4 regions of the Saccharopolyspora sp. ASAGF58 genome follow, and region 1 is predicted to be linked to each of the others. Evidence: riboswitches for the same ligand, from Rfam matches in the RefSeq annotation. Region 1 holds a riboswitch; each other region holds the start of a gene.
The links. A riboswitch is a leader RNA that binds a small molecule or an ion and turns the genes downstream of it on or off. The one in region 1 is predicted to bind cobalamin.
Positions count from the first base shown of each region.

Region 1 (7,866 bases):
GTCGACGCCTGCGGCCGACATCCGGGTGCGCAGGCGGTCGAGGAAGGCGTGGAACTCCGTCACACCGCTTTCGTCCACCGTGCCGTGGCCCACGACCAGCAGCGGTTCGGTCACCGGTTACCTCCAGGTTCTGCCCAGTAGAGGAGGGCATTGATCGCGGCGGCGGCGATGGCCGCACCGCCGCGTTCGGTCAGGGTGGTCACGGCCGGTAGGCCGCTGCGCCGCAGCGCGGCCTTGGCGTCGACCGCGCCGACGAAGCCGACCGGGACGCCGACGACGAGCGCCGGGCTGAGCCGGCCGGTCTCGGCGAGGCGGATCAGCTCGAACAGCGCGGTCGGGGCGTTGCCGATGGCCCACACCGCGCCGTCGGGGTGCTCTTCGGCGGCCAGCCGGATGCCCGCGGCGGATCGGGTCAGGCCGGCGGTCGCGGCGAACTCGGCGACACCGGGGCGGTCCAGGCCGATTTCGGCCGGGCGCGCGGTGATCCCGGCCGCGACCATGCGCACGTCGGTGATCAGCGGCGCGCCGTCGAGCAGCGCCGCGCGGCCGGCCCGCAACGCAGTTTCGCCGGCGACGACCTCGCCGGTCCAGCTCGGGTCGGCGGTGGTGTGCACGACGCGCTCGACGACCGCCCTGGCCAGCGGCGGGAAGTGGGCGAAATCGGCCCTGGACCGCATGATCCGGTAGGACTCGGTCTCGATCGGGTGCACGGTGCGGTCGGCTGGAGTGCCACCGCTCTCCCCGGCTGGAGTGCCACCGCTCTCCCCTGCTGGTGCGAAACCGCCGCTCATTCGACTTCGGGCTCCTTCCGGGATTTGAGGTGCCACCACAGCGCCGCCCCGCCCCAGACCGCCAGGAACAGCCCGAGCGTGATGTAGCCGAGCAGTTCGAACTGGTCGCTCACGGCCGCGATCCCGTCCAGGAACGACAACCCGTGCTCCGCCAGCAGTCCACAGAGGACGATGAAGGCGATCACGGCGGCCAGCACGACGGTCAGGGCCGTGGTGGTCACGTTCACCCACAGCCGCCGCAGGGGCCGCGCCAGCGACCAAGTGTAGGCGCGGGACATCAGCATCCCGTCCACGCTGTCCACTGTGCACATTCCGGCGGCGAACAGCAGCGGCAGGCTCAGCACCGCGATGGCGGACTGGTGTTCGGTCGGCGACACCATGGCCAGCACCGTGATCTCGGTGGCCGTCTGCATGCCGAGCCCGAACAACAGCCCGATGCCGAACAGGTGCCAGGAGCGGCCGACGCCGCGCATCCGCCCGCGCAGCAGCCGGGCGAGCAGGCCGCGCCGCCCCAGCACCAGCTCGACCTCGGCCTCGTCGACCGCGCCGCGGCGGGCGCGGCGCAGCAACCGCAGGGCGTCGCGCAGCACCAGCGCGTTGAGCACCGCCAACGAGCTCAGCACGGCGACCACGATCAGGTCCACGACGGTGGCGACCTGCACTCCGGCCTGCTCGGCCCACTGCTGCGCAGCGGGTCCGGCAATGAAGGCGATCGCGGCGGCGAGGAACAGCACGACGCTGGCGTGCCCGAGCGCGAACCACATGCCGGTCGACACCGGTCGGCGGCCGCGCTGCATCAGCAGCCTCGTCGCGTCGTCGATCACCGCGACGTGATCCGCGTCGAACCCGTGGCGCAGGCCGAGCAGGTACGCCGTCGTCCCGGCGGCGGCCAGCCCGCCGACCGCGCTGAACGATTCTTGTTGCAACAGGTAGGCGCTCCAGCCCGCTAGGTGGAGCACTCCGACGGCGGCCAGTACGACCGCTGCTTTCCGGCGCTCGGCGGCGCCCCAACCGGCCTGCGGCCGACTCGCTTCGGTATCCCAAGACATGGGATCTCCGACCTCCTGGGTTTCCCGCCCGAGGGGCTCGGTGTCCGCGCGTCGCGGCGCGACGCGGGGCCGACGCGCAGTCTCCTGACTCCCGGATCGACGCGGTTCCCCTGCCTTCCAGCTGCTGGCAGCCGTGGCAACGAGTGGGGCCCACTCCCCGGTCACAGTGGCGGGACCGTCCCGGATTCGCACCGGGTTCCTGCACTGTCGGCGGCCGTATCTTTCCTTGCCCACCACCCAAGGTCAAACCCCGTGAGGTCGATCACCGATCCGGCCAGCGGATACCCAAATGGGTGAATTCGACTCTTTCGCCGTTCCGGTCGGCCAGCGCATGCTTGGGCTACGGCGACCTTGAGAGCCCGGTTTTCCTGGGCTTATCTGATCAAAAACGGGAGAGATCGAGTAGGCTGCCAGGCGTCGGGATGCTCCCGGCAACGGCCCGTTCAGGACCCAAGGATCACACGTATCAGCCAAGGCTGGTGAACCGTTCGTTCGGGGTCCCTGGCAAAAGATCGGGACGTAGCCATCACCGCAGCTCGCGGAACGATGGCCGATCGGCTGAGACTGCCCAGCCTGGACTCCAGCCGTGCACCAGTGGTACGGCGGAGAGCGAAATGTCCTGCTCGAACAAGTAACAGCAACGAGTAGGAAGCAGGCGACCATGAACGAGACCCACACCATCACGTTGAACCTGCAGGTCGTGGAGGCGGGCGCGAAGACCACCGCCGACGTCGGTTTCACCACTCCGGGCGGTCAGGCGCTGCACGGCCACGGCACGGCGCGGCGCCACCCGGACGACCCGGAGGTACCGCAGATCGGCGACGAGATCGCGATCGCCCGCGCCCTGTTCGAGCTGGCGCACAAGCTACTGGACAACGCGGCGCAGGACATCGGCGACCGCCTGCACCGCCGCGTGCACCTGCCCGCCTGACGCACAGGTGAAGGGCACCTTCGGCGGTCCGGGGGCGCCCTTCACGTCGTCCGCAGCGCGATCACGAGTGCCGCGATCGCGGGTGGCTGGCCCGCGCCGACGCACGTGTTCGTGCCGATCGGCTATGCGCTGCTCGCGGGCAGGTCAGCCCACCGCCTCCTGGATCCGCTTCCAGGCCGCCAGCACGTGACGCCGCTCGGTCTGCGGCGAACCGACCGCGAGCCGCAGCAGCGTCCCGCCGCCCACCTTGGTGTGGGTCAGGTACAGCTCCCCCGACTCGTTCAGCGATTCCATCAGCCGGTGGACCCGATCACCAGCGTCCTCTGTGGATAGTTCGGGGAACAGCGGCCGGAAGCAGACCAGGCCCAGCGGGTGCGGCTCCAGCAGCTCGAAGCGTGGGTCGTCGCGGACCCAGCCAGCGAACTCCTGGGCGAGGCCGACGGTGGTGCGGATGTGCTCGCGCAGCCCTTCCGCGCCGTACCAGCGCAGCACCGACCACAGCTTCAACGCCCGGAACCGGCGACCCAGCGGCACCTGCCAGTCCCGGTAGTCGATCACCTCACCGGACGCGGTCGCCGGGTTGCGCAGGTACTCGGGCAGGATCGACAGCGCGTCGATCATGGGCCGCCGGTCGGCCATCCACAGCAGGCTGCAGTCGAAGTTGGTCAACAGCCACTTGTGCGCGTTGGTGCAGTAGGAATCGGCGAACTCGGCGACGCCGTCGTTGATCCAGCGCAGCTCCGGGCACACCGCGGCAACACCCGCGTACGCCGCGTCCACGTGCAGCCAGACCCCACGCGCCCGGCACACGTCGCCGACCTCACGGACCGGATCGATCGCGGTCGTCGAGGTGGTGCCGATCGTCGCGCACACGAGTGTGGGCACCGCGCCGGCGGCGAGGTCCTCGGCGATCAGGGCGTCGAGGTGCTTCGGGTCCATGCCGAGCGAGTCCGGGTCGACGTCGACGATCCGGACGTTGTCCGCGCCGATGCCGACCATCCGCGCCGCGCGCTCCAGGGACGAATGGGTGTGCGTGGAGACATAGAGCATGTGGCGCCGGGTGATGCCCCGGCTCGCGACCTGGCCGTCGCTGACCCGCTGCAACGCCGCTAGGCAGGCGACCAGCGCAGCGCTGGAGGCGGAGTCCTGGATCACCCCGCCGCCGACGGCATCGGTCCGGAAGTGCTCGGGAAGGCCCAGCAGCTCGGCCATCCAGTCCACGACCACAGTCTCCAGCTCGGTGCACGCGGGACTGGTCGCCCAGACCATGCCCTGCACGCCGAGCCCGCTGGAGAGCAGGTCACCGAGGATCGACGGGCCGGTGGCGTTGGCCGGGAAGTAGGCGAAGAAGTTCGGGTGCTGCCAGTGCGTCACGCCCGGCATCAGCACCGCGTCGAGGTCGCTCAGCACCCGCTCGAACGGCTCGCCCTGCTCGGGCGGATGCGCCGGGAGCTGCGACCGGACCTCACCGGGCCGCACCTGCGACCGAACCGGATGCTTCTCGACACCGGCGTAGTAGTCGGCGATCCAGTCGACGACCTGCCGACCGAACGCCCGGAACTCCTCCGGCGACATGTGGCCACTCATCACAGCCAGCTAAGCACGCCCCCGCACCCGAAGCCAGGGACGAAGAAGCCGCGGCAGAGGAGGGCGAATCATCCGTCTTGGCTCAGTCTTCCTGCTCCGATTCGGACAACCGCCCGACACGCGCGTCGGTCGGGAGGCCATAGTGGCCCGCCGCCTCGGACACCCGGACCTTTTCGTCCAGCCCTGCCGCTTCAGCCAACCCTGCCACGCGGGCACGTCGAGCGCGCTCGCGGTACGCCAACAGGTCGTCCAGCCGAATCCGGCGATGGCGGCCCGGCTGTTCGAAAGCGATCTCGCCTAAACGAACCAACGAACGCGATCAGCGGAGCAGGTCGATGGCATCCGCCGGGCAGATCTCGACGCATTCCCCGCAGGCCGTGCAGCGGTCCGCCAGGACCACCGGGCGGCCCCGGGCCGGGCGGAGGGCGTGCACCGGGCAGGTCAGGAGGCAGGCCCCGCACGCCGTGCAGGCCGTCGAGATCACCAGCGGGTCAGCGGGCATCCGCCGCCATCCACCGGTAGCCCCGGGGCGTCACCATCCGACCACCGACCACGCTGGACTGCGAGGAGCCGACGAGCACCGTGGTGAACATGTCCACCTCGGCCGGGTCGAATTCGCCGATCGGGGCGCACCACACCCGCTGCCCGGCACGGCTGGCCTGGCGGACCGCGCCGACCGGCGTGGTCACCGGGCGGTGCTCCGCCAGGATCTCCAGGGCCCGGCCGAGCTGCCAGTGCCGCTGCCCCGAACGCGGGTTGTAGAAGCACACCACTAGGTCGCCCTCGGCCGCCGCCCGGACGCGTCGCTCGATGATCTCCCACGGCGTGTGCAGGTCGGACAGGCTGATCAGCGCGTGGTCGTGGCCCAGCGGCGCGCCCAGCAGCGCGGACGCCGCCAGCGCCGCCGTCACCCCCGGCACGCCGACGACCTCGATGTCGACGCCGGCCTTCTCCAGCGCCGGGCTGGCCATCGCGTACACCCCGGCGTCACCGGAGCCGATCAGCGCCACCGCGCGCCCCGCCCGGGCCAGCTCCACCGCCTCGGCGGCGCGGGCCTCCTCGGCGCCGAGCCCGGTGGCGCGCACCTCGGTGCCGGGGCGCAGCAGGTGCCGCACCTGGTCGAGGTACTGGTCCAGACCGACGACCACGGAGGCGCGGCGCAGCTCGACGTCGGCGCGCGGGGCTCGCAGGTCGGGCGCGCCCGGGCCGATGCCGATGATGGCCAGTCGACCGCGCGGCCGGATGCGGGCGGCGGCGACGGTCACGTTGTCGCCCTTGATCTTCGGCACCACCAGCTCGACGGGCGCCCCGGCGCCCAGCCGGGCGGCCGCGTGCAGCGCGGATGCCTCCGCGACGGAGGGCGTGCCGACCTCGGCGCGCACCACCTCGCTGGGGTTGGGCACCTCGACACCGGCCAGCGCGCCCGCCGGATAGGTCAGCAGCGACAGCTCCTCGCCGCCGGCGGAGTGCCAGAAGCTCAGGTCCTGCACGGCTTCGAGGATGCCGTCCTCGTCGGCCTTCAGGTCGACGCTGGCCACCGCACGGATCGCCCTCGGGTCCAGGCCGTGCTCGCGGTCCAGCCGGGCGACCGTCTCGGTTACCGCCGTCCGCGAGACGCCCCGCGCAGACCCGATGCCGACGACCAGCGTGCGCGGGATGAGCCGCAGCGTCCGCTCCTCGTCCTGCGTCGGCCGCCGGTCGTCGATCACGACCGTCCACAGTGGCGCTTCGGCGTCGGTGGCGACGTTGCGCGGCAGGGCGGGAAGCGGGAAGCCGTGCGGGTTGACCAGGCGTACCGGCCAGCCATCCAGGATCGCGACGCCGCAGGCCGCCAGGTCACCGTCCACGCTGGCGTCGAGCTGGTCGACGAGTTCGTCCAGCGGGGTGGTGCCGATGCTGTCGGTGGCGGTGGTGACCACCGGGGTGCAGCCGAGCACATCGGCGACCTGCTCGGCGAGCGCGTTCGCGCCTCCGGCGTGGCCACCGGCCAGGGAGATGGCGAAGCGGCGCGCCTCGTCGACGCAGACCACACCGGGATCGGTGTGCTTGTCCCGCAGCAGCGGCGCGACCAGCCGCACTGCGGCGCCGCTGGCCAGGAAGAACACCGCCGCGTCCAGGTGGTCCCAGAGCCGGCGCACGGCGGGGCCGATCGGCCCGTCGGCGACGACCGCGTCCGGCCCCAGCCGTCCGGCCAGTTCGGCGGCCGCCCGCCGTCCCGCCGCGGTCACCGCGAACAGACCGATCACTGCTGCTCCCCTACCTCGTCGATGTTCCTCGCGCGGACGCCGTCAGCCGCCGTTGTCCGGGCAGCGTCGCGCCAGGCCGAATCCCGATTCCCGGGAACCTTCTCGCCGCGTTCGGGTTCCGCGTTCAGTTCTGCCCGGCAGTTTAGGGGTAACCGCGCCGGCGCTGCGGACCTCGTGCTGACGTCTGCGCCAGAGCGGCCAAGCCCGCCGTGAGTGCTTTTGGGGGCTATCGCGCCCAAAAGCACTCACGGCGGTATCCGGAGATCAGCACGACCGGGTTGGCCGCTTCCAGGCGGGACGCGCCGTCGGGCAGTTCCGCCAGCCTTGCCGCCGACAGCTGCACGCCCTCCACCTCGTAGTCCGCCGCCCGCAGCGCGTCGCGGGTCGGGCCGACCCGGTCCAGCGCCGCCAGCGCAACCACGACGCGGGACGCTCCGGCGTGCGCGCACGCCGTGACGACCTCGGTGCCGCCGCCGCCCACGAAGATCGCGTCGGGCCGCGGCAGGTTACGCAGCGCTTGCGGCGCCGCGCCCTCCTCGATCCGGACGTCCACGCCGTGGCTCGCCGCGTTGGTGACCAACCGCACTACCTGGGCCTCGTTGGACTCCACCGCGATCGTCGCCGCGCCCATCCGGGCGCACTCCACCGCCACCGAACCGGATCCCGCCCCGACGTCCCAGACCAGCGTCCCCGGCCTCGGCGCGAGCTTCGCCAGCGCCACGGCCCGCACCTCGGCCTTGGTGATCATGCCGTCGCGGTGCGAGAACTCGTCCTCGGACAGCGCCCAGCCGGTCGCCGGCGGTACCGGCTCGCCGCCGGCGATCCAGCCCCGGTGCGGCACGTCGTCCAGATCCGCCAGGGAGAGCACGATGTTCGGCTCGTACCAGGTGCGCTTGGCCGCCTCGGCCGGTTCGATGGTGACCACCGACTCGTTCGGCCCGCCAAGGTCCTCGGCGACGACCATGGTCCGGCGCCAACCGGCCAGCCCGGAGGCGATCTGGGCCGGGCCGGCCTTCGGCGCGGTCAGCACCGCCACCGCCGGTCGCGCGCGGCAGACGTTGATCGCCTGGCGGAGGTCGCGGCCGTGCGCGCTGACCACCACGACGTCGTCCCAGGAGCGGCCGACGCGCGCCATCAGCTGCTGCACGCTGGAGGTCGAGGGCAGCACCGTGCACCGGATGCCGCGTTCGCGCAGCGCTCGGACCGCGCCGAAGAAGCCGGGATCACCCGAGGCCAGCACCACGCCGTGCTCGTCACCGGAC
Region 1 is NZ_CP040605.1:1,060,712-1,068,577, forward strand. It holds gene FDZ84_RS04710 (sirohydrochlorin chelatase) at 1-114, opposite strand, end outside; gene FDZ84_RS04715 (precorrin-8X methylmutase) at 111-791, opposite strand; gene FDZ84_RS04720 (HoxN/HupN/NixA family nickel/cobalt transporter) at 788-1,840, opposite strand; cobalamin riboswitch at 1,918-2,042, opposite strand; gene FDZ84_RS04725 (DUF1876 domain-containing protein) at 2,502-2,771, shown strand; gene FDZ84_RS04730 (pyridoxal-dependent decarboxylase) at 2,916-4,346, opposite strand; gene FDZ84_RS39925 (hypothetical protein) at 4,441-4,566, opposite strand; gene FDZ84_RS04735 (DUF362 domain-containing protein) at 4,678-4,860, opposite strand; gene cobJ (precorrin-3B C(17)-methyltransferase) at 4,850-6,604, opposite strand; gene cbiE (precorrin-6y C5,15-methyltransferase (decarboxylating) subunit CbiE) at 6,831-7,866, opposite strand, start outside.

Region 2 (7,866 bases), 3.5 Mb from region 1:
CGTTCGGTCAGTTCCGGTGCGGTGGAGCGGTTGTACATCGAGTGCACCATCGTCGCGGCCGAGCGCGAGTCGAACGCGCACTCCTTGCGGGCCACCGCGCGGATCGCGCGGACCAGCTCGGTGGTGTCGACGTCCTTGACCACGTAACCACAGGCAGTGCGGTGCACGGCGTCGACAACGAGCTTCTCGTCCAGGAACGTCGTCAGCACCAGGCCCCCGAGACCCTCGTGCTCCCCGGTCAACCGCTCACAGGGCCAGGCCCTCAGTGTCCTCACCCGAGGACAGGGGAACTAGGAGTCTTCAGGTGCGGCGGGCGTGAGAGAGCTGTCTGGCTCTGCCGTCGTTGCGTGCTCACCCGTTCCCATTCGGTACGTTGGCTGCATGTCCGAGCAGGAGGCCTGGCACACGCGGATCGTCCCGCAAAGCCCGCACGCCCAGCTGCAAGCCACGCAGACGCTCATCAGCATGGAACGGTGGCGCAACGTCGCACCCGAGCGACTGGTCCCCGAGCTTGAAGTCTTCTTCTCAGCGGGCTGGTGTGTCGATGCGCTGGTCCAGGCACTGCACGATCGCCCCGACGGGTCACCACAGAAGCAGGTCAGCACCGCCAAGCGCACCGACCTGGTGCGGTACCTGCTCAACCAGTGGCGCGACAGCCAGGGCATACCGGTGGCGCCGCCGGTGGAGGCCGGCGAAGGCACCGGCGCGGTAGCGACGACCTCGAGCGAACAGCAGCGGGACGAAACCCGGTCCCGGGTACACCACCAGTGGCCGCGAACGGTCCCGCCGGAGACCTGGGACCAGGTGGCCGCAGCGGTCAAACGGCTCCGCGCGGCGATGCGGTGGCTCGACGAGCAGATCAGCGACACCGAGCTGCGGGAGCTGACCGCACCGTTCTTCCGGGCCGGCTGGAGCGTGAACTGTCTGCTGCACGCGCTGAAAGTCTCGGGCAGAACGCACCGGGCGGCCCCATTCGAGCCGGATCCCCGGAAAGCTCTCGGCGAGGCACTGCAGGCCCGGCTGGCGACCTGGACCTACACCAGCAACCACCTGCCGAAACGCCCACCCATCCCGGTTCTGTCCTATGAGGAATGGGACGCACGGCAAGCCGCGCTCGGTGCCTACGACGTGCGGGAAAAACGCAAGTCGGCATCACAGGTACAGCTGGAAGCCCTGCAGCAGGCCCGTGCCACCGACGCGCGACGGCGCGCTCATCGAGCGCTGGAACGGTTGAACGAGATCCGGGCCGAGTCCAAAGCCGAGCAGTCCTTGGACGCGCTGTACGAGATCGGGCCGGCGGCACCACGGCTCCGCGGCGAGGACGGCCCCGTGCGCGCAACCCAAAAGGCCATTTTGCACGAGCGGTTGATCGAGGGTGTCGAGTTCCTGACCGCCACCGACGCCGGGTTGATCCAGTGGCTGCGGTCGCTGGTGGAGATGGAGCCCGAGGCCATCGGGCCCGAAGCGGCGCAGGTGACCCGGGCCCGGCTGCGGGACTCGCGGACGATGGCAGCGCTGGCCGCCCTGAAGCACTACGGCGGCGTCGGCGGACACGAGTTCAGCGGCACCACATTGGCCATGGCGCAGTACGTGGCCAGCGGCGCCGACCTCGAAGCCAGCCAAGAAGTCTCAGACCTGTGGCGGGTGCTGCGCAAAGCCATCCGGGCCCACGACCAGCGCAGGCGAACCAGCAAGCCAACAGCAGCAGGTGCTCAACAGCACGTTCGCGGCGGCCCCATCCGCAAGGCCTTCACCCGCCCGTAGCACCTGGGGTGAGCCCAACGCCTCAGCTGGCCGGGTCCGGTTCGGTATGAGTGACTCCGCCCGCTGCTGGTGCGCCACCGATTCCAGGCGGCGGCGCTCCAACGCCGACACCGACCTGGCATCGGCCGCAGGTTCGTCGGGCATGCGGTGCTCCCGGTCGGCAGCACCGGCTGGCCGGGAACCTCGATTGCCGAGTCAGCGGGAATACGGGGCGCGGTACAGGATCGGACGCAGAACTGGCAGCGATGGAAGCTACCGCTTGGCGCGGCCACGGTGCCACACGCGAGAAGCCGCATGGCTGATGAATCACGGCGCCTGAAATGGCGACAGAAATGGCTTCCCTAGCAGGCCACCGGTCGTAGCGACCCGGTCCAGCACACATTGCGGTCATCATCGCGGCCCTGCAGGACGTGCGGCCTGCGTGCACCGCAAAGTTCGGCGATAGCTGTCGCTCTCGCCCGTGGCGACGGCTTCCGGGGCCCGCGGGATCACGCGTGTGTGGCCGTGCCGGTGAATCGGATGTGCGGTGGGCCTTCCGGATTCGGCTTGGTGATGGCGCATTCCACGCCGTAGACCGTTCGGACCAGGTCCTCGGTGAGGACTTCGGCGGGGCTGCCCGCCGCTACGACCGCACCGCGCTGGAGGACGACCAGCCCGTCGCAGAAGGTTGCGGCCAGGTTCAGGTCGTGCAGCGCCACTACCGCTGTCACCGGCAGTCGGCGGACCAATTCCAGGAGCGCGAACTGGTGGGCGATGTCGAGGTGGTTGGTCGGCTCGTCCAACAGCAGTTCCGTTGGCTGCTGCGCGAGCGCGCGGGCGATCTGGACGCGTTGGCGTTCGCCGCCGGAAAGGGTGTGCCAACGCCGGTCGGCCAGCGCTTCGAGGTCAGCGTGCATGAGTGCCCGACGCACTGCCTCCGCGTCGGTGTCCCGTGCGGTGCCCCACGAACTGCGGTGCGGCGTGCGACCGAGGGAAACCACTTCGGTGACGGTGATGTCGAGCTCGGTGGTGGATTCCTGGTCGACCAGGGCGATCCGGCGGGCGAGGGCGCGGCGGCCGATGCCCGTGATGTCCACGTCGTCGACGAGGACCCTCCCCGAGGACGGTTGGCGCAGACCGGCGAGCAACCGCAGCAGCGAGGACTTCCCAGATCCGTTGGGGCCCAGCAATCCGAGGGTCGAGCCGGGTTCGACCTCAACGCGTATCCCGTTCACGATTGCCGCGCCACCGCGTGACCACGACACGTCCAGGGCGCGCAGGCTCATGGCATGCCTCTCCTCCGGATCAACAGGAACGCGAAGGCGGGCACTCCGACCAGCGCCGTGACGACACCGACGGGCACTTCCTGCGGCGCGGCCACGGTTCCGGCCAGTGCATCGACCCAGACCAGCAGGACCGCGCCGAGCACTGCGGTGGTCGGCAGCAGGGCGCGGTGTCGGGTACCTACCAGGAACCGGGCGGCTTGCGGGAGCACGAGCCCGACGAAACCGATAGCACCCGAGGTGGCCACCAGCGTCGCGGTCAGCAGCGCGGTTCCCACCAGCAGCAGCCCGCGAACTCGCGCCACCGAGATGCCCAGCGAAGCGGCGGAATCGCGACCGAAGGCGAACGCGTCGAGCGAGCCGGCCTGCGACTGGCAGAGCAACAGCCCCACCGCGCAAACGATGCCGGCCAGCGCGACGTCGTCCCACCGCGCTCCGGCGAGCGAACCGAGGAGCCAGAACAGCACGCCCTGGGTCTGCTGGGCGTCGGCGGAGGTCATCACGATGTAGGAGGTCAGCGCCGAGAACAGCTGGCTGCCGGCGACACCGGCGAGGATCACCCGGCTGGTCCCGCCGCCTGCCAACGCCGACAGCCCCATCACGAGCGCGAACGCGACCATGGCACCGCCGAACGCCCCGGCAGCCAGCCCGATCGTCCCGGCACCGACCCCGAGCACCGCGATCGCCACCGCGCCGGTGGACGCTCCCGCCGAAATCCCCAGCAGGAAGGGATCCGCCAGCGGATTCCGCAACATCGACTGCAGGACCGCCCCGCACACGCCCAGCCCCGCGCCACAGATCGCGGCCAGCAGCGCCCGCGGCAGGCGCAACTCCCACACGATTCCCTGCGTGATCCGGGAAACGCCGGTGGTGCCCAGTCCCAGCTTGGCGCGGACCACTTCGGCGACCTCTGCGACCGAGATGTCGGCAGGCCCGATGGTGATCACGAAGGCGATCGACACCACGAGCACCGGCAGGGCGCCGCCGACCAGCCAGGCGGCGCGGACCTGACGCACCACTACCGCTCCACGGCGACGAGCTTGTCGGCGAGCGCCTCGATCCCGTCCACGGTTCGCATGCTGGTGTTCAACGCGGTGCCGGACATGGGGATCCAGTTCTCGCCGCGCACGACGTCCAATTGGGACACTGCGGGATCGGTGCGCAGAAAGTTGATCTTGGACTGGAGGCCGTCGCCTTCCTGATCCCGGGTGAGGTCGCCCAGCACGAGCAGCGTCGGGTTGCGGCTGAGTACGTCCTCCCAACCGACCTGCGGCCACATCGACGCGACGTCGTCGTAGGCGTTGCGCACTCCCAGCGCGCGCGTCATGATCCCCGGGGATCCGGTTCTACCTGCCACGTAAGGCGCTTCGGTTCGCGCGAACCAGAACAGCACCGATTGCTCTTGCCGGGAGGGCAGATCCGCGACACGCGCCTGCGCAGCAGCGACCCGTGCGCACATGTCGGCGACCAGCGCCGCACCGCGGTCCTGCACCCCGAAGATCGTGGCGATCTCTTGGACCTCGCGGTAGATGTCCGCCAGTTCGGTCGGCTCGCCCAGCGGCGCTTCCTCCGGGAGGCAGTTGCTGGGCGAGAGGTAGGTTGGTACGCCCAGCTCTTCGAAGCGTTCGCGGGAGGCGACCATCGAGTCGGTGAAGACCGCTTGGTAGGCGCCGAGGACGATGTCCGGCTCAGTCGCGAGCACGCTCTCGAACGACGGGGCGTTCTCCGCCAGCCGGGGCACCTGCTCGTTCGCGGCGGCGAGGTGCGGTGCGACTGGGTCGGTCCAGGTCGCGGTGCCGACCATCCGGTCCTGCAACCCCAGGGAGAGCATGATCTCGGTCGTGCTCTGGTTGAGGCTGACAGCTCGTTGCGGCGGCGCTTCGACGACGACGTCCTGACCGCAGTTGCGCATCGAGACGGGTTCGCCACCGGCGCGCTCGTCGGCCGGGGGCGCCGAACAGCCGCAGAGGGCAATGGCCAGCACGCCTGCGAACAGGGTCTGGTGCCCTGGCCGAGACGCGCGAAACCGCGCGGGGAACAGCATCGTCCGCATCCTTAGCTCGGGCTCGTACGCGGAGCCGCCAATTCGCCGACCGGTTGGCGCGCTGGACCTGCGCCGACCGGGAACCAGCAGGTCTTCGGGCTCGGGTTCTGCTGGACGGAGAACCTTCCCAGGCGGGTGCCCAGTGGTCCGGCCCGCTCGTGGGCCGCCCCGTCCATCACCCCTACCGCTGCGCGTCAGCTCCGGATTCCGACCGGATTCCCTGACCCGTACACCGGGTACGACTGATTCGCTCACACCCTAACCGCCCGACGTTGCGCGACCGATGTGAGAGATCTCGCACGGTCGCGCCGCGTGCGGCTGCCGTGGTGCCGAGCGTCGGGCGTGTTTCCCGGGCGATCGGATATACCTCCATCCACATGGTGGCGCCGCCCGCGAACGCGTTCTGCCCCGGCGAGTTCCGCGACGGTGGGCAATTCCGTGCCAGAGCAGCTGGGCGACCTCCTCGAACGAGCATCGGGTGGCCAGGTCCTCGACCGGGTGGCCGCGGTAGGTCAGCCAGTTGCTGTCCGGGTTGACCATGGAGATGTAATCCCGGCGACGACCCCGGGCAGTCCCTTGTGGACCTTCTTGCTGCAGGTGGGCATGATTGTCCCCGCTGCGGAATTCGGAACGGTCGAATGATTCGGGGTTTATCCGGGAAAGGGTTCTGGAGGGGGAAGGTCCTGCATCCGGTCGACCAGATCGCGCCGCCGCGCTCGGCGATGGTGGCCAAGCCGGTCTCCGCGGCGTGCATTGCCAGCCGCAGCAGGGTGCGGGTTGCTGCTCCAGCGTCATGTCCGCCGAGCGGGCCAACCGGCTGCTCCAGGGGAGCTAACCCGTCGCGTTCTCCCACGAATGTCGAGTCGGTTTGCCTAGTGTCGGCGGGACCGACATCAGGCGTCCGCTGGCCGGGGGTGTCGATGCCGAGGGCGACCAGCCCTCTGGGGCTGTGCGGTGCGAGCGGCTCGCGATGTCGGCCGGACGCGGGGTGCTGCCAGGGGCCCCGCGTCGAAACCCGACCGACGGGAGTGTGCTTGATGATCAACCGACGATGGCGCGGGGCGGTCGCCACGATCGCCGCCGCGGGGCTCGCCCTCAGCGCACCGGCGACGGTGCAGGCGTCCGGACTGGACGGTCGTGAGATCGGGCCGGCCGCGGAACAGAAGACGATGCTGCTGGTGCACGGCTACAACCCGGATCCCCCCACCAACTGCAACGGGTCGACCTGGGACAAAGCCCTCGAATACTACCAGGAAGCGGGCGGCCGGGATCGTTCCTCGATGCGGACGATCGGCTACTACGAGGGCGACCGGGCATTCTGCGATGACGTGATCGGCGACGGTCAGGCCGACCGCGAGCGGCCCATCCAGGAAATCGCCAAGGACTTCGCCAACTACATCTACGCGGAGTACACCAGCAAGGGTGAGGAGGTCGACATCGTCGCGCACTCGATGGGCGGCCTGATCACCCGCGTCGCGGTGCTCGGCACCCGCGAGGGCTGGAGCGGCTTCCCACCCAGAGTGGCGGTGGAGGACATAGTCACGCTCGGCACCCCGCACCAGGGGCTGATCAACGGGTGCCGCAATCCCGATGCGGATCCCGACGACAAGTGCACCCGGCAGTGGAACCAAATGACCCCGGCGGGCGAAGGCGGGTCGGGTTTCATCGACAAGCTGCACGAGTCCGCGCCCGGCCGCAACGACCGCGGCTTGGACGATCCGTGGGCCGCCGGGATCGACTGGAGCCTCGTCAGCTCGCTGGAAGACGAAACCGTGTCGTACTACTCCGGCATCGACAAGGGCTACTTCGCGCACCAGAAGTACGGTTACGACGAGGATCTGAACGACAACGGCGTCGACGAATGCTCGGACCCGAACGTCAGCCACGCCAACCTCCGGCAGCTGACCGGTGCGGGCGGTTACTGCCTCCGCTACTGGCACCACGGGGCGGACGGCGGCCCCTACACCACCGAGAACGGCTGGTCCCCACTGAAGGTGGCCTTCAAGGCAGTCACCTACAAGGGCGACGACCTACCGCGATGACGACCGACCGCGGTGACGACCGACCGCGGTTACAACCGACCGTGGTGCGGGCCCGATTTCCGCACCACGGTCACACTCCCGCTGCGGCCTGGATCGCATCGTTGCGATGCACGCCCGTTGGCTCACCGGTACGACGATCAGGCCTGAACACTCGGATTTGACCGGTCAGCGGTGCGGCGGGAGCTGGCCCGAGCCAGCCCGCCAAGGACCATGGCGACCAGCCCCAGCACCAGGGCCAGGTAGCCCCCGACGATTCCATTGCCGGTGCCGGGGCCGCCGTCGGCGGTGACCGCCACCAGCCCGCCGTTGACCACGGCGATCAGCCCCGCCACCAGGGCCACGATGGCCCCCCTTTTCCCGGTGCCGTTGCCGATACGACCCGCGGACCGAGCCCGAGCCAGCCCGCCGATGACCACGCCAACCCCCGCCAGTAGCGCCGCCGAAGTGGCCCAGACTCGGTCGGGGGTCCAGCCGTAAACAAGGGGCGCGGACGGCTGGGCTAAGGCATGCGCGGCCGCCGGTGTGGCAAGCGCGAAACCTCCGAGCAGTGCGACTGCGGCGGTGGCAAACATGCGACGGACGGACATGAGGTGCTCCTTCTCCCACGACTGGACATCGCTGATCATGTCCGCTGGACCCACCGCCGGTCGTTGTGCGGACGCAGGCAATTTCGTGCTGCCGCCGGTGCCGTAGCCGGCTGCTGCGGATGCCGCAGGAACCGCGAAACTACCGCGGGTGCGGTAGGCGCCCGATC
Region 2 is NZ_CP040605.1:4,609,560-4,617,425, reverse strand. It holds gene FDZ84_RS22145 (LuxR C-terminal-related transcriptional regulator) at 1-242, opposite strand, end outside; gene FDZ84_RS22140 (hypothetical protein) at 382-1,764, shown strand; gene FDZ84_RS22135 (ABC transporter ATP-binding protein) at 2,253-3,029, opposite strand; gene FDZ84_RS22130 (iron ABC transporter permease) at 3,026-4,042, opposite strand; gene FDZ84_RS22125 (ABC transporter substrate-binding protein) at 4,045-5,070, opposite strand; cobalamin riboswitch at 5,138-5,332, opposite strand; gene FDZ84_RS22120 (citrate/2-methylcitrate synthase) at 5,329-5,610, opposite strand; gene FDZ84_RS22115 (triacylglycerol lipase) at 6,108-7,112, shown strand; gene FDZ84_RS22110 (DUF6223 family protein) at 7,250-7,699, opposite strand.
Region 2: it holds a riboswitch for cobalamin, as region 1 does, so the genes downstream of both, FDZ84_RS22125 (ABC transporter substrate-binding protein) here and FDZ84_RS04720 (HoxN/HupN/NixA family nickel/cobalt transporter) in region 1, are expected to answer to the same signal.

Region 3 (7,866 bases), 2.7 Mb from region 1:
CCAGCTCACAGGCTTCGGTGAGCATCTGCCGGATCTCGGCCTGGAATTCCTCGGTCCACAGGTGCGGGTTTTCCAGCTTGATCTGGTTGATGCAGTCGATGCCGAAGTTCAGGTGGATCGATTCGTCACGCAGGATGTACTGGTACTGCTCGGCGATGCCGACCATCTTGTTCCGCCGGCCCAGCGCGAGGATCTGCGCGAACCCGGTGTAGAACCACATGCCTTCGAAGATCACGTAGAAGGCGACGAGGTCGCGGAGGAAGGCCTGGTCGGTTTCGGTGCTGCCGGTGGTGAAGTCCGGGTCTTCCAGGCTGCGCGTGTACTGCAGCGCCCAGGCGTCCTTATCGGCGATCGACGGGATCTCCCGGTACATGTTGAACAGCTCGCCCTCGTCGAGGCCGAGGCTTTCACAGATGTACTGGAAGGTGTGGGTGTGCACGGCCTCCTCGAAGGCCTGCCGCAGCAGGTACTGGCGGCATTCGGGGTTGGTGATGTGCCGGTAGACGGCGAGGACGATGTTGTTGGCCACCAGGGATTCGGCGGTGGCGAAGAAGCCGAGGTTGCGTTTGAGCAGCAGGCGTTCGTCGTCGCTGAGGCCGTCGGTGGACTTCCACAGCGCGATGTCGGCCTGCATCGAGATCTCGGTGGGCATCCAGTGGTTGTTGCAGCCCGCGAGGTACTTCTCCCAGGCCCACCCGTACTTGAGGGGGAGCAGTTGGTTGACGTCGGCACGGGCGTTGATCATCGCCTTGTCTCCGACGTCGACGCGCCCACCGGCGCGGTCGATCTCGCCGAGCCCGGCGGCCGAGGATGGGGACTGCAGGGACGTCATGCTGTGTTGCTCCAAGGGAAATCGCGCAGGTCGAGTCCGCGCGTCGAACAGGACTTGACTGGGACCCGGCCTCGGGGTGCCGCAATTTCAATGGAAATCGGCGATTCGATTTCCATTGAAATTGCGGCGTGACCCGGGTGGGGTGTTACTGGCAGGCTTCGCAGTCGGGGTCTTCGACCGAGCAAGCAGCGCCGGTGGCGGTCGGCGCCGTCGGGACGGCGTTGAGCTTGCCGTCGGTGCCGCGCAGGGTGCTCTTCTCCACGTGGGTCGCGCTCGTGGAGCGCAGGTAGTACGTGGTCTTGAGGCCCTTCCGCCAGGCGAGGCGGTAGAGCTCGTCGAGCGTTCGGCCGCTGGGCCGGGAGACGTAGAGGTTCAGCGACTGCGCCTGGTCGATCCATTTCTGCCGGCGTGCCGCCGCCTCCACCAGCCAGCGCGGCTCGATCTCGAACGCGGTGGCGTAGAGCTCCTTGAACTGCTGTGGGATCCGCTCGATCGGCAGCAGGCTGCCGTCGTGGAACTTGAGGTCGGCGATCATCGCCTCGTCCCACAGCCCGGCCTGCTTCAGGTCGGCGACCAGGTGCGGGTTGACCACGGTGAAGTCGCCGGACATGTTCGCCTTGACGTACAGGTTGCGGTAGACCGGCTCGATGGACTGGTTCACGCCGCAGATGTTGGAGATCGTGGCGGTCGGGGCGATGGCCATCACGTTGGAGTTGCGCATCCCGACGGTGCGCACCCGCTCACGCAGCGCCTCCCAGTCCAGGGTGGACGAGCGGTCCAGGTCGACGTCGCCGCCGCGGGCGTCGGCGAGCAGGTCGAGCGAGTCGATGGGCAGGACTCCCTGGTTCCACAGCGATCCGTCGAAGGACTCGTACCGACCCCGATCGGCCGCGAGCTCGCTGGACGCGGCGATCGCGTGGTAGCTGATCTGCTCCATGCTGCGGTCGGCGAACTCGACGGCGGCCTCCGACGAAACCGGGATGCGCTGCGCGAACAGCGCGTCCGCGAAGCCCATGAGGCCCAGCCCGATCGGCCGGTGCCGCAGGTTGGACCGGCGTGCCTCGGGGATCGTGTAGAAGTTGATGTCGATGACGTTGTCCAGCATTCGCACGGCGGTGCGCGTGGTGCGCTCCAGCTTCGCGGCGTCGATGCCGTCGGCGTCGACGTGCCGGGCCAGGTTGATCGACCCGAGGTTGCACACCGCCACCTCGTCGGTGCTGGTGTTCAGGGTGATCTCGGTGCACAGGTTGGAGGAGTGCACGACCCCGCTGTGCTGCTGCGGCGACCGCAGGTTGCACGGGTCCTTGAAGGTGATCCAGGGGTGGCCGGTCTCGAAGAGCATCGTCAGCATCCGCCGCCACAGCTCCACCGCGCGCACCCGGCGGAACACGCGGATCTCGCCGCGGTCGGCGGCCTGCTCGTAGGCGCGGTAGCGCTCGGCGAACGCCTTGCCGTAGAGGTCGTGCAGGTCAGGCGTCTCATCCGGGGAGAACAGCGTCCACTGCTCATCGGCCTCGACGCGGCGCAGGAACTCGTCGGGCACCCAGTTCGCGGTGTTCATGTCGTGGGTGCGGCGGCGGTCGTCGCCGGTGTTCTTGCGCAGGTCGAGGAACTCCTCGACGTCGATGTGCCAGGTCTCCAGGTATGCGCACACCGCGCCCTTGCGCCGGCCGCCCTGGTTGACCGCCACGGCGGTGTCGTTGGCGATCTTCAGGAATGGCACCACACCCTGGGACTTGCCGTTGGTGCCGTTGATGTGGGCGCCGATGCCACGCACCGGCGTCCAGTCGTTGCCCAGTCCGCCCGCGTACTTCGACAGCCGCGCGTTGTTGCTGATGGAGTGGAAGATCCCGGACAGGTCGTCGTCCACAGTGGTCAGGAAGCAGGAGGACAGCTGCGGCCGGGTGGTGCCGGCGTTGAACAGGGTCGGGGTCGAGCACATGAAGTCGAACGTCGACAGCAGGTGGTAGAACTCGATCGCCCGCGCCTCGCGGTCGTCCTCGCGCAGCGCCAGGCCCATCGCGACCCGCATGAAGAACGCCTGCGGCAGCTCGAAGCGGGCGCCGTCTTCGTGCAGGAAGTAGCGGTCGTAGAGAGTCTGCAGGCCGAGAAAGCCGAAGGTCAGGTCGCGTTCCGGCACCAGGGCGCGGCCCAGCCGGTCGAGGTCGAAGGAGCCCAGTTCCGGGTCGAGCCGCTCCAGCTCGACACCGCGGCGCACGTAGTCGGCGAAGTACGCCGGGTAGTGGTCGCGCATCTGCTCCTGGTCGGCCTCCTGCGGCTCGCCCAGGAAGCTCAGCGCCTCGCGGCGCATCCGGTCCAGCAAGAGGCGGGCCGTGACCTGCGAATAGTTCGGCTCGGTCTCGATGAGCGTGCGTGCCGCCATGACCTGGGCCAGCGAGAGCTCGTCGTCGCTGATACCGGCGTAGCCGGTGCGCCGCACCTCTTCGAGCACGGCATCGGCCGACACGCCGGGCAGTCCGGCGCAGGCGTGGTGGACCACAGTGGACACGCGGGTCCAGTCGTTGAGTGTCGCCGTCACGGGCTCTCTCCCTCGCGAGCTCGGCGGACCACGACGGCGCGCGAGGAGACACGGCGGCAGGAGCCGCTGGTCGTCCACGCGGACCCGCCCTCGAAGTCCCGGACAGCACGCTTCGCAGCGTGCACCGGCGGCAGGTCTTCGGACTCACGGGCGGCCTACTGGTCGTGGCTTCCCAGGCTGCTCGCCCAGTGCTCTACCCGCTGCCGTCAGGCAGCCGGGTCACGACGTTCGTTCCCGTTCACCGCTGCGGGGCAGTCCCGGATTCGCACCGGGTTCCCTCTTGCCTCACCGGACGCCTCCGGTGAACCACCAGCGAGCGACACACTACATGTTGGGTTCGGGGAGTGATCGGATGGGCAGATAACGGAGTGTCGTGGTCCTGGTCGACAGTGCGGGCGAGGTGGTCGAGACTTGGCGGCCGGAGGTCGGCGAAAAGGGGTAGCGGTGGACGAGGCGAAACTCCTGTCGTTGGTTTCGGAGTTGACAGCGGCAGAGAAGGCGCGGTTGCTGACCGGTGCCGACCTCTGGACCCTGCACCCGATGCCGAAGATCGGGCTGCGGTCGTTGGTGCTCTCCGACGGGCCGAACGGGGTGCGCGGCACGGCATGGGACGAGCGCGACACGTCGTTGCTGTTCCCGGTGGCGTCCGCGCTGGCGGCGACCTGGGATCGGGCGGCGGCGCGCACCGCGGGTGAGGTGTTCGGCGACGAGGCGCGCCGCAGGGGTGTGCACGTGGTGCTGGCGCCGACGATCAACGTGCACCGAAGTCCTTTCGGGGGCAGGAATTTCGAGAACTTCTCGGAGGATCCGCTGCTGATCGCCGAGATCGGTGCCGAGGTCGTCGCGGGCATCCAGTCGCGCGGGGTGGCCGCGACTCCGAAGCACTACGTCGCCAACGACAGCGAAACCGAGCGGCTGAGCTACGACGCGGTGGTCGACGAGCAGGCGCTGCGCGAGATCTACCTCAAGCCGTTCGAGCGGATCGTGGCGAAGGCTTCGCCGTGGGCGATGATGGCCGCCTACAACTCGGTGAACGGGCGCACGATGACCGAGAATTCCGCTCTGGTGAACGATGTCCTCAAGGGCGAGTGGGCGTGGGACGGGATGCTCATGTCGGACTGGTTTGCCACCCGCTCGCTGGAGGCGGCGGCGCTCGGCGGCCTCGACCTGGCCATGCCCGGCCCGAAAAGCCCGTGGAGCGACGGGAAACTCGCAGCGGCCGTGGCGCGGCGCAAGGTCCCGGAAGAAGTTCTCGACGACAAGGTCCTGCGGGTGCTGCGGTTGGCCGATCGGGTAGGTGCTTTCGAAGATTCCGAACCCGGCGGCGGGCCTTCGGGGGAGGCCAGGCCGGTCATCCGGCGGCTCGCGACGCAGGGATTCGTGTTGTTGCGCAACGAGATCGTCGATGATGCGCCGCTGCTGCCGATCGGCCCGATGGTCGCCAAGGTCGCGGTGATCGGTGAGAACGCCACCATCCCGGTGGTGCAGGGAGGCGGGTCGTCGCACGTTAGCCCGCCGCACGTGGTGACTCCGCTGGATGGATTGCGCGCGGCGCTGCCCGACGCGGATGTGGTTTACCAGCGCGGTGTGCGGCATCGGCGGTTGCTGGACGTGATCCCGCGCGAGGAGGTTGCTGACCCGGCCGGCGAGGGCACCGGTATCCGGGTCGAATACCTCGGTGACAAGGGAGAAGTCCTCGACAGCGAGCTGCGCGGAACCGAGCGGCTGATGTGGCTCGGCGGCCTGCCGCCCGGGGCGAAGGCGTTGCGGTTGCAGGGGAAGCTCCAACTCGATCTCGGCGAGCACGTGTTCGGGGTGAACGGCACCGGGCGCTTCCGCGTCGAGCTCTCCGGCCGGGAGGTGCTGGCTGCGGACGTGGTGCGCACCAACGGGATCGACGACCCGCTGGGCGGCATGCTGGAACCGCCCGAGCAGCGGTTCAACGTCGTGCTCGTCGAGTCGGACTTGGACGCCGACGGCCGGGCAAACATGACCGTCGAGTTCACCCCGCAGCGCCCCGACGCGCTGGTGGCGGTCGGGATCGGGCACCGAGCGCAGGAGTGGGACGACGCGAGCGAACTCGCCGCCGCGCTGGCGATCGCCCGCGACTCCGACGTCGCGGTCGTCGTGGTTGGCACCAACGACGAGGTCGAGACCGAGGGCCGCGATCGCGTCTCGCTGGACCTGCCGGGCGCCCAGAACGAGCTGGTACGCAAGGTTGCCGCGGTGAACCCGAACACGGTCGTGGTGGTCAACGCCGGGTCGCCGGTGCTGATGCCCTGGGCGTCCGACGTCCGCGCGGTGCTGTGGACGTGGTTCGGCAGCCAGGAGTACGGGGACGCGCTGGCCGACGTGCTGCTGGGCCGGGCAGAACCCGGCGGCAGGTTGCCGACCACCTTCCCGGCCGAACTGGGCGACGTCCCGGTGCCGCTGCCCGGCGTGCAGCCGGTGGACGGCGAACTGCACTACACCGAGGGAACCCTGGTCGGCTACCGCGCTTACCAGGATCGGGGCGTCAATCCGGCGTTCCACTTCGGACACGGGCTCGGGTACACGGCCTGGGAGTACCTGGCGGCCGTCGCCGAAGGCGAGGTCGTGCGGGTGAAGCTTCGCAACACCGGCGACCGAGCGGGACGCGAGGTCGTGCAGGTGTACACGGCGGAGCCGTTGCGGCTGGCGGGGTTCGCCGTCGCCGAGGCCGAGGCGGGAGCCGAGGTGTCGGTGGTGGTGGACGTCGAGCCGGGCGGTGAGTTCGCGGTGGGGCGCAGCGCCGGGGACCTGCGGATTCGCGCAGCGAAGAGCCCGTGAGTCCGGCGGACCCACGGGCTCTTCGCTCGGTCACTGCTGCGGGAAGGCCTTCTGCAGGTCGTCCAGGACCAGGTTGGCCGCGATGGGGCCGAGGCCGAGGAACCAGGTGTCGTCGTGCACCTCGACGGCCTTGCCGTTCTTCACGACGCCGAGCGTCGTCCACTGCACGGAGTTGACCACGTCGGCCAGCTGCTGCTTGGCGCTTTCGCCGTAGGCGGCGTAGAACAGCTGGTCGCCGTCGGCCTGGGAGATCTGCTCGCGGCTGATCTTGGTGAAGGTCTGGTCGGTCTGCTGGTTGTCGGGGCGGCCGAAGCCCGCGTCGGCCAGGATCGTGCCGATGAACGAGTCCTTGCCGTACAGGCGGATGTCGCCGGGGATGAACCGCAGCATGCTGATCTTGCGGGCGGCGGGGTCGCCGGCCTGCTTACCGATGTCGGCGGCGCGTTGCTGGTAGGCGTCGAGGATCTGCTGTGCCTCGGCCTTCTTGCCCAGCGCATCGGCGTCGAGCAGGAAGTTCTGCTTCCAGGTCTTGCCGACCTTCTCGGCGAACACCGTCGGCGCGATCTTGCTCAGCGCGTCGTAGTTCTGGTCGTCGCGCACCTTGCTGGAGAGGATCAGGTCGGGCTTGAGCGCGGCGATCTTCTCCAGGTTCGGCGAGCCGATGGTGCCGACGATCTCGATGTTGCCGGCCTTCTCGGCCAGGTACGGCTGCAGGGCCTTGTTGGCGTCCGGCAGCACGGTGCCGACGGGCTTGATTCCCAGCGCCAGCACCGCGTCGAGCTCCCCGGTGTCGAGCACGACGACGCGCTGCGGGTTGGCGGCGATCTTGGTCTGCCCCTTGGCGTGCGTGACGATTCGCTCGTCGCCCTGGGGCGCGGCGGGCTGCTCGGGAGTCGACGAGCCGCACGCGGCGACGGTGCCGAGCGCGAGCATTGCGGTAACGGCCGCGAGCAGTCGACGGGGACGGAACATGGTGCTCCCTGCATTTTTGGTTGGCTCAAAAGTTTGGTAAGCCTAACCTGGCCGGGGGATGGAAACCAGCTTTGAGAGGGTTGTCACGGGTGAGCGGCCGCGAAGGTGATCATGACGTGGTAGAGGGGCGGACATGGAGTCGTTGATCCCGCGGGAGCGCGCCGAGATAGCGCCGGGTGCGGTGCACCTGCCCGACTGGCTCGACCTCGGCCAGCAGCGCGAACTGGTCGTCGCGTGCCGGGAGTGGGCGCGCTCCCCGGCGGGCATGCGCTCCGCGCGGTTGCCGAGCGGGGGAGTGATGTCGGTGCGCACCGTGTGCCTCGGCTGGCACTGGTACCCCTACCGGTACTCGCGAACTGTCGACGACGGAGACGGCTCGCCGGTGACGCCGTTCCCGGACTGGCTCGGTGACTTGGGGCGCAGGGCGCTCGCCGACGTCTACGGCCGCGCCGCCGACGACTACCGCCCGGACGTCGCGCTGGTTAACTTCTACGACGACACGGCGCGGATGGGAATGCACCAGGATCGCGACGAGCAGAGCCGGGAGCCGGTGGTGTCGCTGAGCCTCGGCGACACGTGCGTCTTCAGGTTCGGCAACACGGAGAACCGGAACCGGCCGTGGACGGACGTGGAACTGTGCTCGGGAGACCTGTTCGTCTTCGGCGGCGAATCCCGCCTGGCGTACCACGGAGTCCCGAAGACGCACCCGGGAACG
Region 3 is NZ_CP040605.1:3,765,721-3,773,586, forward strand. It holds gene FDZ84_RS18015 (ribonucleotide-diphosphate reductase subunit beta) at 1-832, opposite strand, end outside; gene FDZ84_RS18020 (ribonucleoside-diphosphate reductase subunit alpha) at 978-3,371, opposite strand; cobalamin riboswitch at 3,483-3,697, opposite strand; gene FDZ84_RS18025 (glycoside hydrolase family 3 protein) at 3,816-6,179, shown strand; gene FDZ84_RS18030 (ABC transporter substrate-binding protein) at 6,210-7,151, opposite strand; gene FDZ84_RS18035 (alpha-ketoglutarate-dependent dioxygenase AlkB) at 7,285-7,866, shown strand, end outside.
Region 3: it holds a riboswitch for cobalamin, as region 1 does, so the genes downstream of both, FDZ84_RS18020 (ribonucleoside-diphosphate reductase subunit alpha) here and FDZ84_RS04720 (HoxN/HupN/NixA family nickel/cobalt transporter) in region 1, are expected to answer to the same signal.

Region 4 (7,866 bases), 2.2 Mb from region 1:
CGTCCCTGGTCTCCGTCGCGTCGCCGTTCCTGCTGCGCGAGGTCCTCGACGTCGCCATCCCGCGGCAACGGCTCGGCCTGCTGACCGCACTTGTGCTCGGCATGATCGGCGTGGCCGTCGCGACCAGCGTGTTCAACGTCGCGCAGACGTACCTGTCCACCAAGGTCGGGCAGAGCGTGATGCACGGCCTGCGTTCCACGGTCTACGCCCGGCTGCAACGCATGTCGCTGGCGTTCTTCACCCGCACCCGAACCGGCGAGATCCAATCCCGCATCGCCAACGACATCGGCGGCATGCAGGCCACCGTCACGTCCACCGCCACCTCGCTGGTCTCCAACCTCACCACCGTGGTGGCCACCGTGATTGCGATGGTCGCGTTGGACTGGCGGCTGACGATCGCGTCGGTGGCCCTACTGCCGGTGTTCGTGTGGGTCAGCCGCCGGATCGGCCGGGAACGCAAGAGGATCACCGCGAAGCGGCAGCGTCAACTCGCATCGATGTCCGCCGGCGTGCAGGAATCCCTTTCCGTCAACGGAATCCTGCTGGGTCGCACAATGGGCCGGGCGCAATCTCTCACCGATGCTTTCGCCGCCGAGTCGGCCGAGCTGGCCCGGCTCGAAGTCAGTTCCAGCATGGCGGGCCGGTGGCGGATGTCGAGCATCCAGATCGTGATGACCGCGCTGCCCGCGCTGATTTACTGGGCGGCCGGCGTCACCAGCACCTTCGGCGTCCCGCTGATCACCTTGGGCACGCTGGTCGCCTTCGTAACCTTGCAGCAGGCCCTGTTCCGGCCGACGCTGTCGCTGCTGTCCACTGGTGTGGACGTGCAGAGCTCGCTGGCGCTGTTCGGCCGCATCTTCGAATACCTCGACCTGCCGATCGACATCGACGAACCGGAACGGCCGGAGCGGCTGTCGCCGATCGAGGGCGAAGTGCGGTTCGCGAACGTGTCGTTCGCCTACTCTCCCGAGAGCACCGACGGAACCCTCACCGGAATCGACGTGACCGTGCCGGCCGGCACCAGCCTCGCCGTGGTCGGCGAAACCGGGTCCGGAAAAACAACGCTCAGCTACCTGGTGCCGCGCCTCTACGACGTCACCGACGGGCAGGTGCGCATCGACGGTGTCGACGTGCGCGAGCTCGGCTTCGACACGCTCGCCGCCGCGGTCGGCGTCGTCTCCCAGGAGCCTTACCTGCTGCACGCCTCGGTGGCCGAGAACCTACGCTTCGCCAAGCCCGACGCCACCGACGAACAACTGGTCGCCGCGGCGAAGGCGGCGAAGATCCACGACCACATCGCCGAGCTGCCGGACGGCTACGACACCTTGGTCGGCGAGCGCGGATACAGGTTCTCCGGCGGGGAGAAGCAGCGGCTCGCGATCGCCCGCACGATCCTGCGCGACCCGCCGATCCTGATCCTCGACGAGGCCACCAGCGCCTTGGACACCCGGACCGAACGCGCGGTGCAGAAAGCTCTCGACGAGCTGTCCTCGGGCCGGACCACGATCACGATCGCGCACCGGTTGTCGACCGTGCGCCACGCGGACCAGATCGTGGTGCTCGACGGCGGCCAGATCGTGGAGCGCGGCACGCACGACGAACTGCTGGCCGCCGACGGCCGCTACGCGGCACTGGTCCGACGCGACGACCAACTCCCATCCGCCGCGTGAACACCTGACCGGAGTCCTGTTCGACGCACGCGCCGCCCGCGGGTCCGCCGTCAGCGCAGCTCGGCGATGGCCCCGACCATGTGTTTCAGCGCCGCCTCGACCTCGGCGTAGCCGCGGGTCTTCAGCCCGCAGTCGGGATTGACCCACAACCGCTCCGCCGGAACGGCCGCGAGCGCGGCCCGCAACAGATCCACGACCTCGGCGGTCTCGGGCACGCGCGGCGAGTGGATGTCGTAAACGCCGGGCCCGACGCCGCGACCGAAGCCGACCGCGTTGAGGTCTGCCAGCACCTCCATCCGCGAGCGGGCGGCCTCGATGCTGGTGACGTCGGCGTCCAGCGCCACGATCGCGTTGATCACATCGCCGAACTCCGAATAGCACAGGGGGTGTGGATCTGGGTGGACTCGGCGACGCCGCAGGTCGCCAGCCGGAACGACGTCACCGCCCAGTCCAGGTAGTCAGCGTGCTGTGCCGAGCGCAGGGGCAGCAGTTCGCGCAAGGCGGGCTCGTCGACCTGGACGACCCGGATGCCGGCGGCTTCCAGGTCGTTCACCTCGTCCCGGATGGCCAGCGCGACTTGCTTCGCGGTGTCCGCCAGCGGCTGGTCGTCGCGGACGAACGACCACGCCAGGATCGTCACCGGGCCGGTGAGCATGCCCTTGACCGGTTTCTCGGTCAACCGCTGGGCGTGACTCGTCCACTCGACAGTGATCGGTTTCGGGCGGGCAACGTCGCCGAAGAGGATCGGCGGCCGCACGCACCGCGATCCGTACGACTGCACCCAGCCGTTGTCGGTGCTGGCGAAGCCGTTCAGGTTCTCGGCGAAATACTGCACCATGTCGTTGCGCTCGGGTTCGCCGTGCACCAGGACGTCGAGCCCGATCTCCTCCTGCAGCCGGATGACGCGCTCGATCTCGTCCCGCATCCGCTGCCGGTAGGTCGCCTGGTCGATGCGGCCGGAGCGCAACGCGGCGCGCGCCTTGCGGACGTCCGTGGTCTGCGGGAACGAACCGATCGTCGTGGTCGGCAATGCGGGCAGGCGCAAGGACTTCTGCTGGGCGGCGCGCCTCGCCTCGTAGTCGCTGCGCTGCGAGTACTCCGGCCGCAGAGCCTGCAGCCGCGCCCGGACGCGGTGGTTGCGGACCCGGTCCGCGCTGGCGCGGTCGGCAATCGCGGCTCGTGCCTCGGCCAGCTCACCAGCCACCGCGTCGCGGCCCTCGCTCAGCGCACGGCCGAGGACGACCACCTCGCGAACCTTCTGCGCGGCGAACGCCAACCAGGACTTCACCTGCGGATCGATGGCGGCTTCCGCCGCGACGTCGTAGGGCACGTGGAGCAACGAGCACGACGTGCTGACCGCTACCTCGTCGGCCGAGCCGAGCAGCGTGGCTGCGGTTGCAAGCGCCTTGTCCAGATCGGTGCGCCAGACGTTGCGCCCGTCGACGAGCCCGGCGACCAGGGTTTTGCCGCTCAGGCCCCGAACCGTCGACACCGAAGCCACTGTGGACTTCCCGGCGACGAGATCGACGGCGAGCGCCTCGACCGGGCTGGACGCCAGCGCGCCCAGAGCCTCGCCGAGATCACCGAAGTAGCCCGCGACCAGCAGGTTCGGGCGCTCCTCCAGTTCACCGAGCCGCTGGTACGCGGCGCGCAGCGCATCGAGCTCGTCCGGCGTGCGGTCCGCAGCGAACGCTGGCTCGTCCAGCTGCACCCACTCCACACCGGCCCGGCGCAGTTCGCCCAGCAGCTCCGCGTAAGCATCGAGCAGCCCGTCGAGCCGATCCAGCGGCCGGAACGACTCGGGGGCCCCGTCGGCGGCTTTGGCCAGCAGCAGGAAGGTGAGCGGGCCGACCAGCACCGGTCGGGTGGTCACGCCCTCCGCCGCGGCCTCCCGGTACTGCTCCACCGGCGTGCGGTCGGCCAGCGAGAACCGCGTGTCCGGACCGATCTCGGGCACCAGGTAGTGGTAGTTGGTGTCGAACCACTTCGTCATCTCCAGCGGCGGCGCGGATTCCACCCCGCGCGCCATCGCGAAGTAGGTGTCCAGCGGACCCAACCCGAGCCCGGCGAAGCGCGGCGGGACCGCGCCGAAGGTGACCGCGGTGTCCAACACCTGGTCGTAGAACGAGAACGTGTTGCCCGGCACCGAATCCAGGCCCGCGTCCCGCAGCGCGCGCCACGCGTCGACGCGCAGTTCCCGCGCGACCGCACGCAGTTCCGCCTCGTCGATGCGGGACGACCAGTAGCGCTCCAACGCGCGCTTGAGTTCCCGGTTGGGGCCGATCCTGGGATAGCCGAGTACGGTAGATCCGATCTTGCTGGTCAACGCCCTCTCCTCGCGAGCTCGACGACGGATGCCCCGAGGTCTGGGAAGGCGCAGGCGAACCGGCAACGCCGCGCGGCGCGAACCGGTCGTCCGCCAGGTCCTCCCGCGAGACCCCGGACCGCGCGCACCACCGGGTGCGCGCACCGGTGGCAGGTCTTCGGACTCGCGGGCACGTCCCGGCCGACGCCGGGGTTCCTACTGGCCGTCGCTTCCCAGGCACGCATGCCCAGTGCTGTGCCCGGTCTCGGACCGGGGACGGCGTTCGTTCCCACTCACCGCTGCGGGGCAGTCCCGGATTCGCACCGGATTCCCTCTTGCCTCGCCCGCCCGCGGCCACGACTCCCGTCGCGATCCGGGTGGACGAACCACCAGCACAACGGAGGCTACCGACTGGGCAGCCGTTGGCAAGGGCCCGGGGCATGCGCGGACCGTGCCGGACGACCACCGCGCATCCGGTGACTTCCGTGGTGAACACGCCCTTCCGGCTCGCCCTCGCGCCGTCGGTGAGAGGCTCGTCACGTGGGGTCGCGACGCCCGAGCCGCGGGCCGGCGCGGCGCGCGACCGGCGGGGCCCCCGGGCGGGTGACGATCGCGGCGTGGGCCGGATCCGCATCTCACGTTCCGACGGGCCGGGCCGTCTACGGGGAGTGAAAGTGAAACCGTTCGAGCAGATCGTTGACGAGTACGGCCCGATGGTGCTGCGAGTGTGCCGGGCCGTGCTCGGACCGGCCGACGCCGAGGACGCCTGGTCCGAGACGTTCCTGGCCGCGCTGCGCGCCTACCCGGAGCTCGCCGAAGACGCGAACGTGGAGGCCTGGCTGGTCACGATCGCCCACCGCAAGGCGGTCGACGTCACCCGGGCGACGGCACGCCGACCGGTGATGGTCGAGCGCGTGCCTGAGCGGCCCAGCACCACGGGCCGCCCGGAGGACTGGGACGGAGACCTGTGGGCGGCGCTGAGCGCGCTGCCCACCAAGCAGCGCATGGCGGTGGCCTACCACTACCTGGCCGACCTGCCCTACGCCGAGATCGCCGCGATCCTCGGCGGCAGCACCGATGCCGCCCGCCGGGCCGCGGCGGACGGCATAAAGACACTGCGCACGACGTACAGACATGCCACGAGCGTGGGAGGGGAAGCGCGATGATGACGATCCACGAAAACGACGACAGGCACCTGTTCGACGCGCTCCCGGCGATCGACTTCGACGCCAGCAAGCGGCTGCACATCGAGCTGGTGAACGCGGCCAAGCGGGAAGGGCTGCTCGACGTCGCCTACCGCACGATGGACACTCCGGTCGGCGAGCTGCTGCTGGCCGGTACCGAACGCGGCCTGGTGCGGGTCGCCTTCGCCCGTCAGGGGCACGACAAAGTCCTGGCGTCGCTGGCCGCGACGATCAGCCCGCGCATCCTGCGGGCACCGGACCGGCTGGACGAGGTCGCCCGGCAGATCGAGCAGTACTTCTCCGGGCGGCGGCGCACCTTCGACCTGCCGCTGGACTGGCGCCTCTCGCGCGGGTTCCGGCTCAACGTGCTGTCGCACCTGCCCGACATCGCCTACGGCCGAACCGCCAGCTACGCCGAGGTCGCCACGGTCGCAGGGAGCCCGAGGGCGGTGCGCGCGGTGGGTAGCGCGTGCGCGACGAACCCGCTGCCGGTCGTGGTGCCGTGCCACCGCGTCGTGCGCTCGGACGGCACTTCGGGCGGATACGTCGGCGGCGTGGAGGCCAAAGCAATCCTGCTGAACCTGGAGGCAGCATGAGCACGCTGGTGGAGCAGCGCTCCCGCGCCCAGTCCCGGGGCACCGCAACGCTGATCCCGCAGGGGCACGGCCTGGCGTTCACCACTCGCGACCGGCCGGTGCGCTCGGCGCGCGGCTGGTCCGCGTCTCCGGTGCGGCATGGGGTCTCGCCGGTGCGTTCCGGACGGCGCCACACGCTGGGGCTGGTCTTCCACGACGCGACCTGATGACCTACACGCTGCTCGGGGCCGACGGGCGACCGTACGTAAGCGCCGCGCCAGGTCGCCTCGGCGGATACCGGCGCGGCAGGATCTACGGGCGGCTCGACTGCCCGTCCGCGCTGCGCGCGATCGCCGACGGAGGCTACATGGCGCACCGGGTGTTCTTCGCGGACGAGGCCACCGCACGTGCGGCCGGCTACCGGCCCTGCGCGGTGTGCCTGCCCGATCGGTACCGGGAGTGGAAGAACGGCCCGCACGATCGGCACCGCCTTCGCCACCGAGGACCTGATCGCCCTCGGCGAGTGGGAACCTTCGACGGGCTGCGCGGCGCAACCCGTGACGGCGGCACCTGAGAAGTGGTCCGCACCATGCTCCTGCACCGCACCGATTCGACCCCTTGAGCACTTTCTGCTGGTATAACCCAAAAGCACCTGCGGCCAGGTACCGGTCGCACACCACGAGAACCCGAGGAGAGCGAGACATTGAGTCCCGCAGCGGCAGACACCACGACCGACGCCGGGGTCGTGATCGGCGAGGACGGGTTGGCGCGTCCGCCGTGGGCGGCCCGCGATCCACTGCTGCGCGAGTACTACGACACCGAATGGGGCATGCCCGTGCGCGGCGAACAGGCCCTCTTCGAGCGGATCAGCCTGGAGGGCTTCCAGGCCGGGCTCTCCTGGGCGACGATCCTGCGCAAACGCCCCTTCTTCCGCGAAGCGTTCGACCACTTCGATCCGGACGCCGTCGCGGCCTACACCGAGGAAGATGTCGCGCGCCTGCTCGACAACTCAGGAATCGTGCGCAACAAAGCCAAGATCCGCGCAGCCATCACCAACGCCCGCGCGACCACCGAACTGCGCGCCGAGGACGGTCTGGAAGCATTCGTCTGGTCGTTCAAACCGGACACCACGCCACGCCCGCGGACGATCACAGAGATCCCCACCACGTCACCGGAATCCGTGGCGCTGTCAAAAGCACTGCGGGGCAAGGGATTCGCATTCGTCGGCCCGACGACCATGTTCGCGCTCATGGAGGCGATCGGCATGGTCGACACGCACCTCGTCGACAGCCACCGCCGCGGCACCTCCGGTATCTGGCCGCATCCGTGACCGGGCGGTGATGCCGCCGGAAGTGGCCTTGGATGCAGGCGCTGCAACCGTTGATCCGGCTGGTGCGCAGCCCGATCGACTCCGGGACCGCCGTGGCACACCACCGACGTCGGCGACCTTTCGACAGGTGGCTGCCCTTCATGGCATCCGGGAGCACCACGGCCGGGTTCTCCACCCGCAGTTGCCTGATCGCTGCCCGCCAGGAAGCGTCGCCGGTGTAGGCGTGTCACATCGGCCGAGTCCGGCGGGTCACTCCTTACGACGCAACGGAGGGCTGCGACCGATGGACGAAAAGGATTTTCTGGCGGGCCGATTCGAGGCCCACCGCGACCACCTGCGGGCGGTGGGCTACCGGATGCTCGGCTCGCTGAGCGAGGCCGACGACGCGGTCCAGGAGGCCTGGCTCAGGCTCAGCCGCTCCGACACCGACGAGATCGAGAACCTTGGCGGCTGGCTCACCACGGTCGTCGGCCGGGTGTGCCTGAACATGCTCCGCGCGCGAACCGCCCGCCGCGAGGAGCCGCTGGACACGCATGTGCCCGACCCGGTCATCAGCAGCCCGGACAACATCACCCCGGAGCACGAGGCGCTGATGGCCGACTCGATCGGCCTCGCACTGCTGGTGGTGCTCGAAACCCTCACGCCCGCCGAACGGCTCGCCTTCGTGCTGCACGACATGTTCGCGGTGCCTTTCGACGAGATCGCCCCCATCGTCGGGCGTACCTCGCCCGCGACCCGCCAACTCGCCAGCCGGGCCCGCCGGCGGGTGCAGGGCGCGGCTCCGGCCCCGGACGCAGATCTG
Region 4 is NZ_CP040605.1:6,878,177-6,886,042, forward strand. It holds gene FDZ84_RS32355 (ABC transporter ATP-binding protein) at 1-1,670, shown strand, start outside; partial or broken gene metE (5-methyltetrahydropteroyltriglutamate--homocysteine S-methyltransferase) at 1,721-3,996, opposite strand; cobalamin riboswitch at 4,148-4,312, opposite strand; gene FDZ84_RS32365 (RNA polymerase sigma factor) at 4,644-5,141, shown strand; gene FDZ84_RS32370 (methylated-DNA--[protein]-cysteine S-methyltransferase) at 5,138-5,755, shown strand; partial or broken gene FDZ84_RS32375 (2OG-Fe(II) oxygenase) at 5,746-5,961, shown strand; gene FDZ84_RS32380 (Ada metal-binding domain-containing protein) at 5,961-6,308, shown strand; gene FDZ84_RS32385 (DNA-3-methyladenine glycosylase I) at 6,438-7,064, shown strand; gene FDZ84_RS32395 (sigma-70 family RNA polymerase sigma factor) at 7,348-7,866, shown strand, end outside.
Region 4: it holds a riboswitch for cobalamin, as region 1 does, so the genes downstream of both, metE (5-methyltetrahydropteroyltriglutamate--homocysteine S-methyltransferase) here and FDZ84_RS04720 (HoxN/HupN/NixA family nickel/cobalt transporter) in region 1, are expected to answer to the same signal.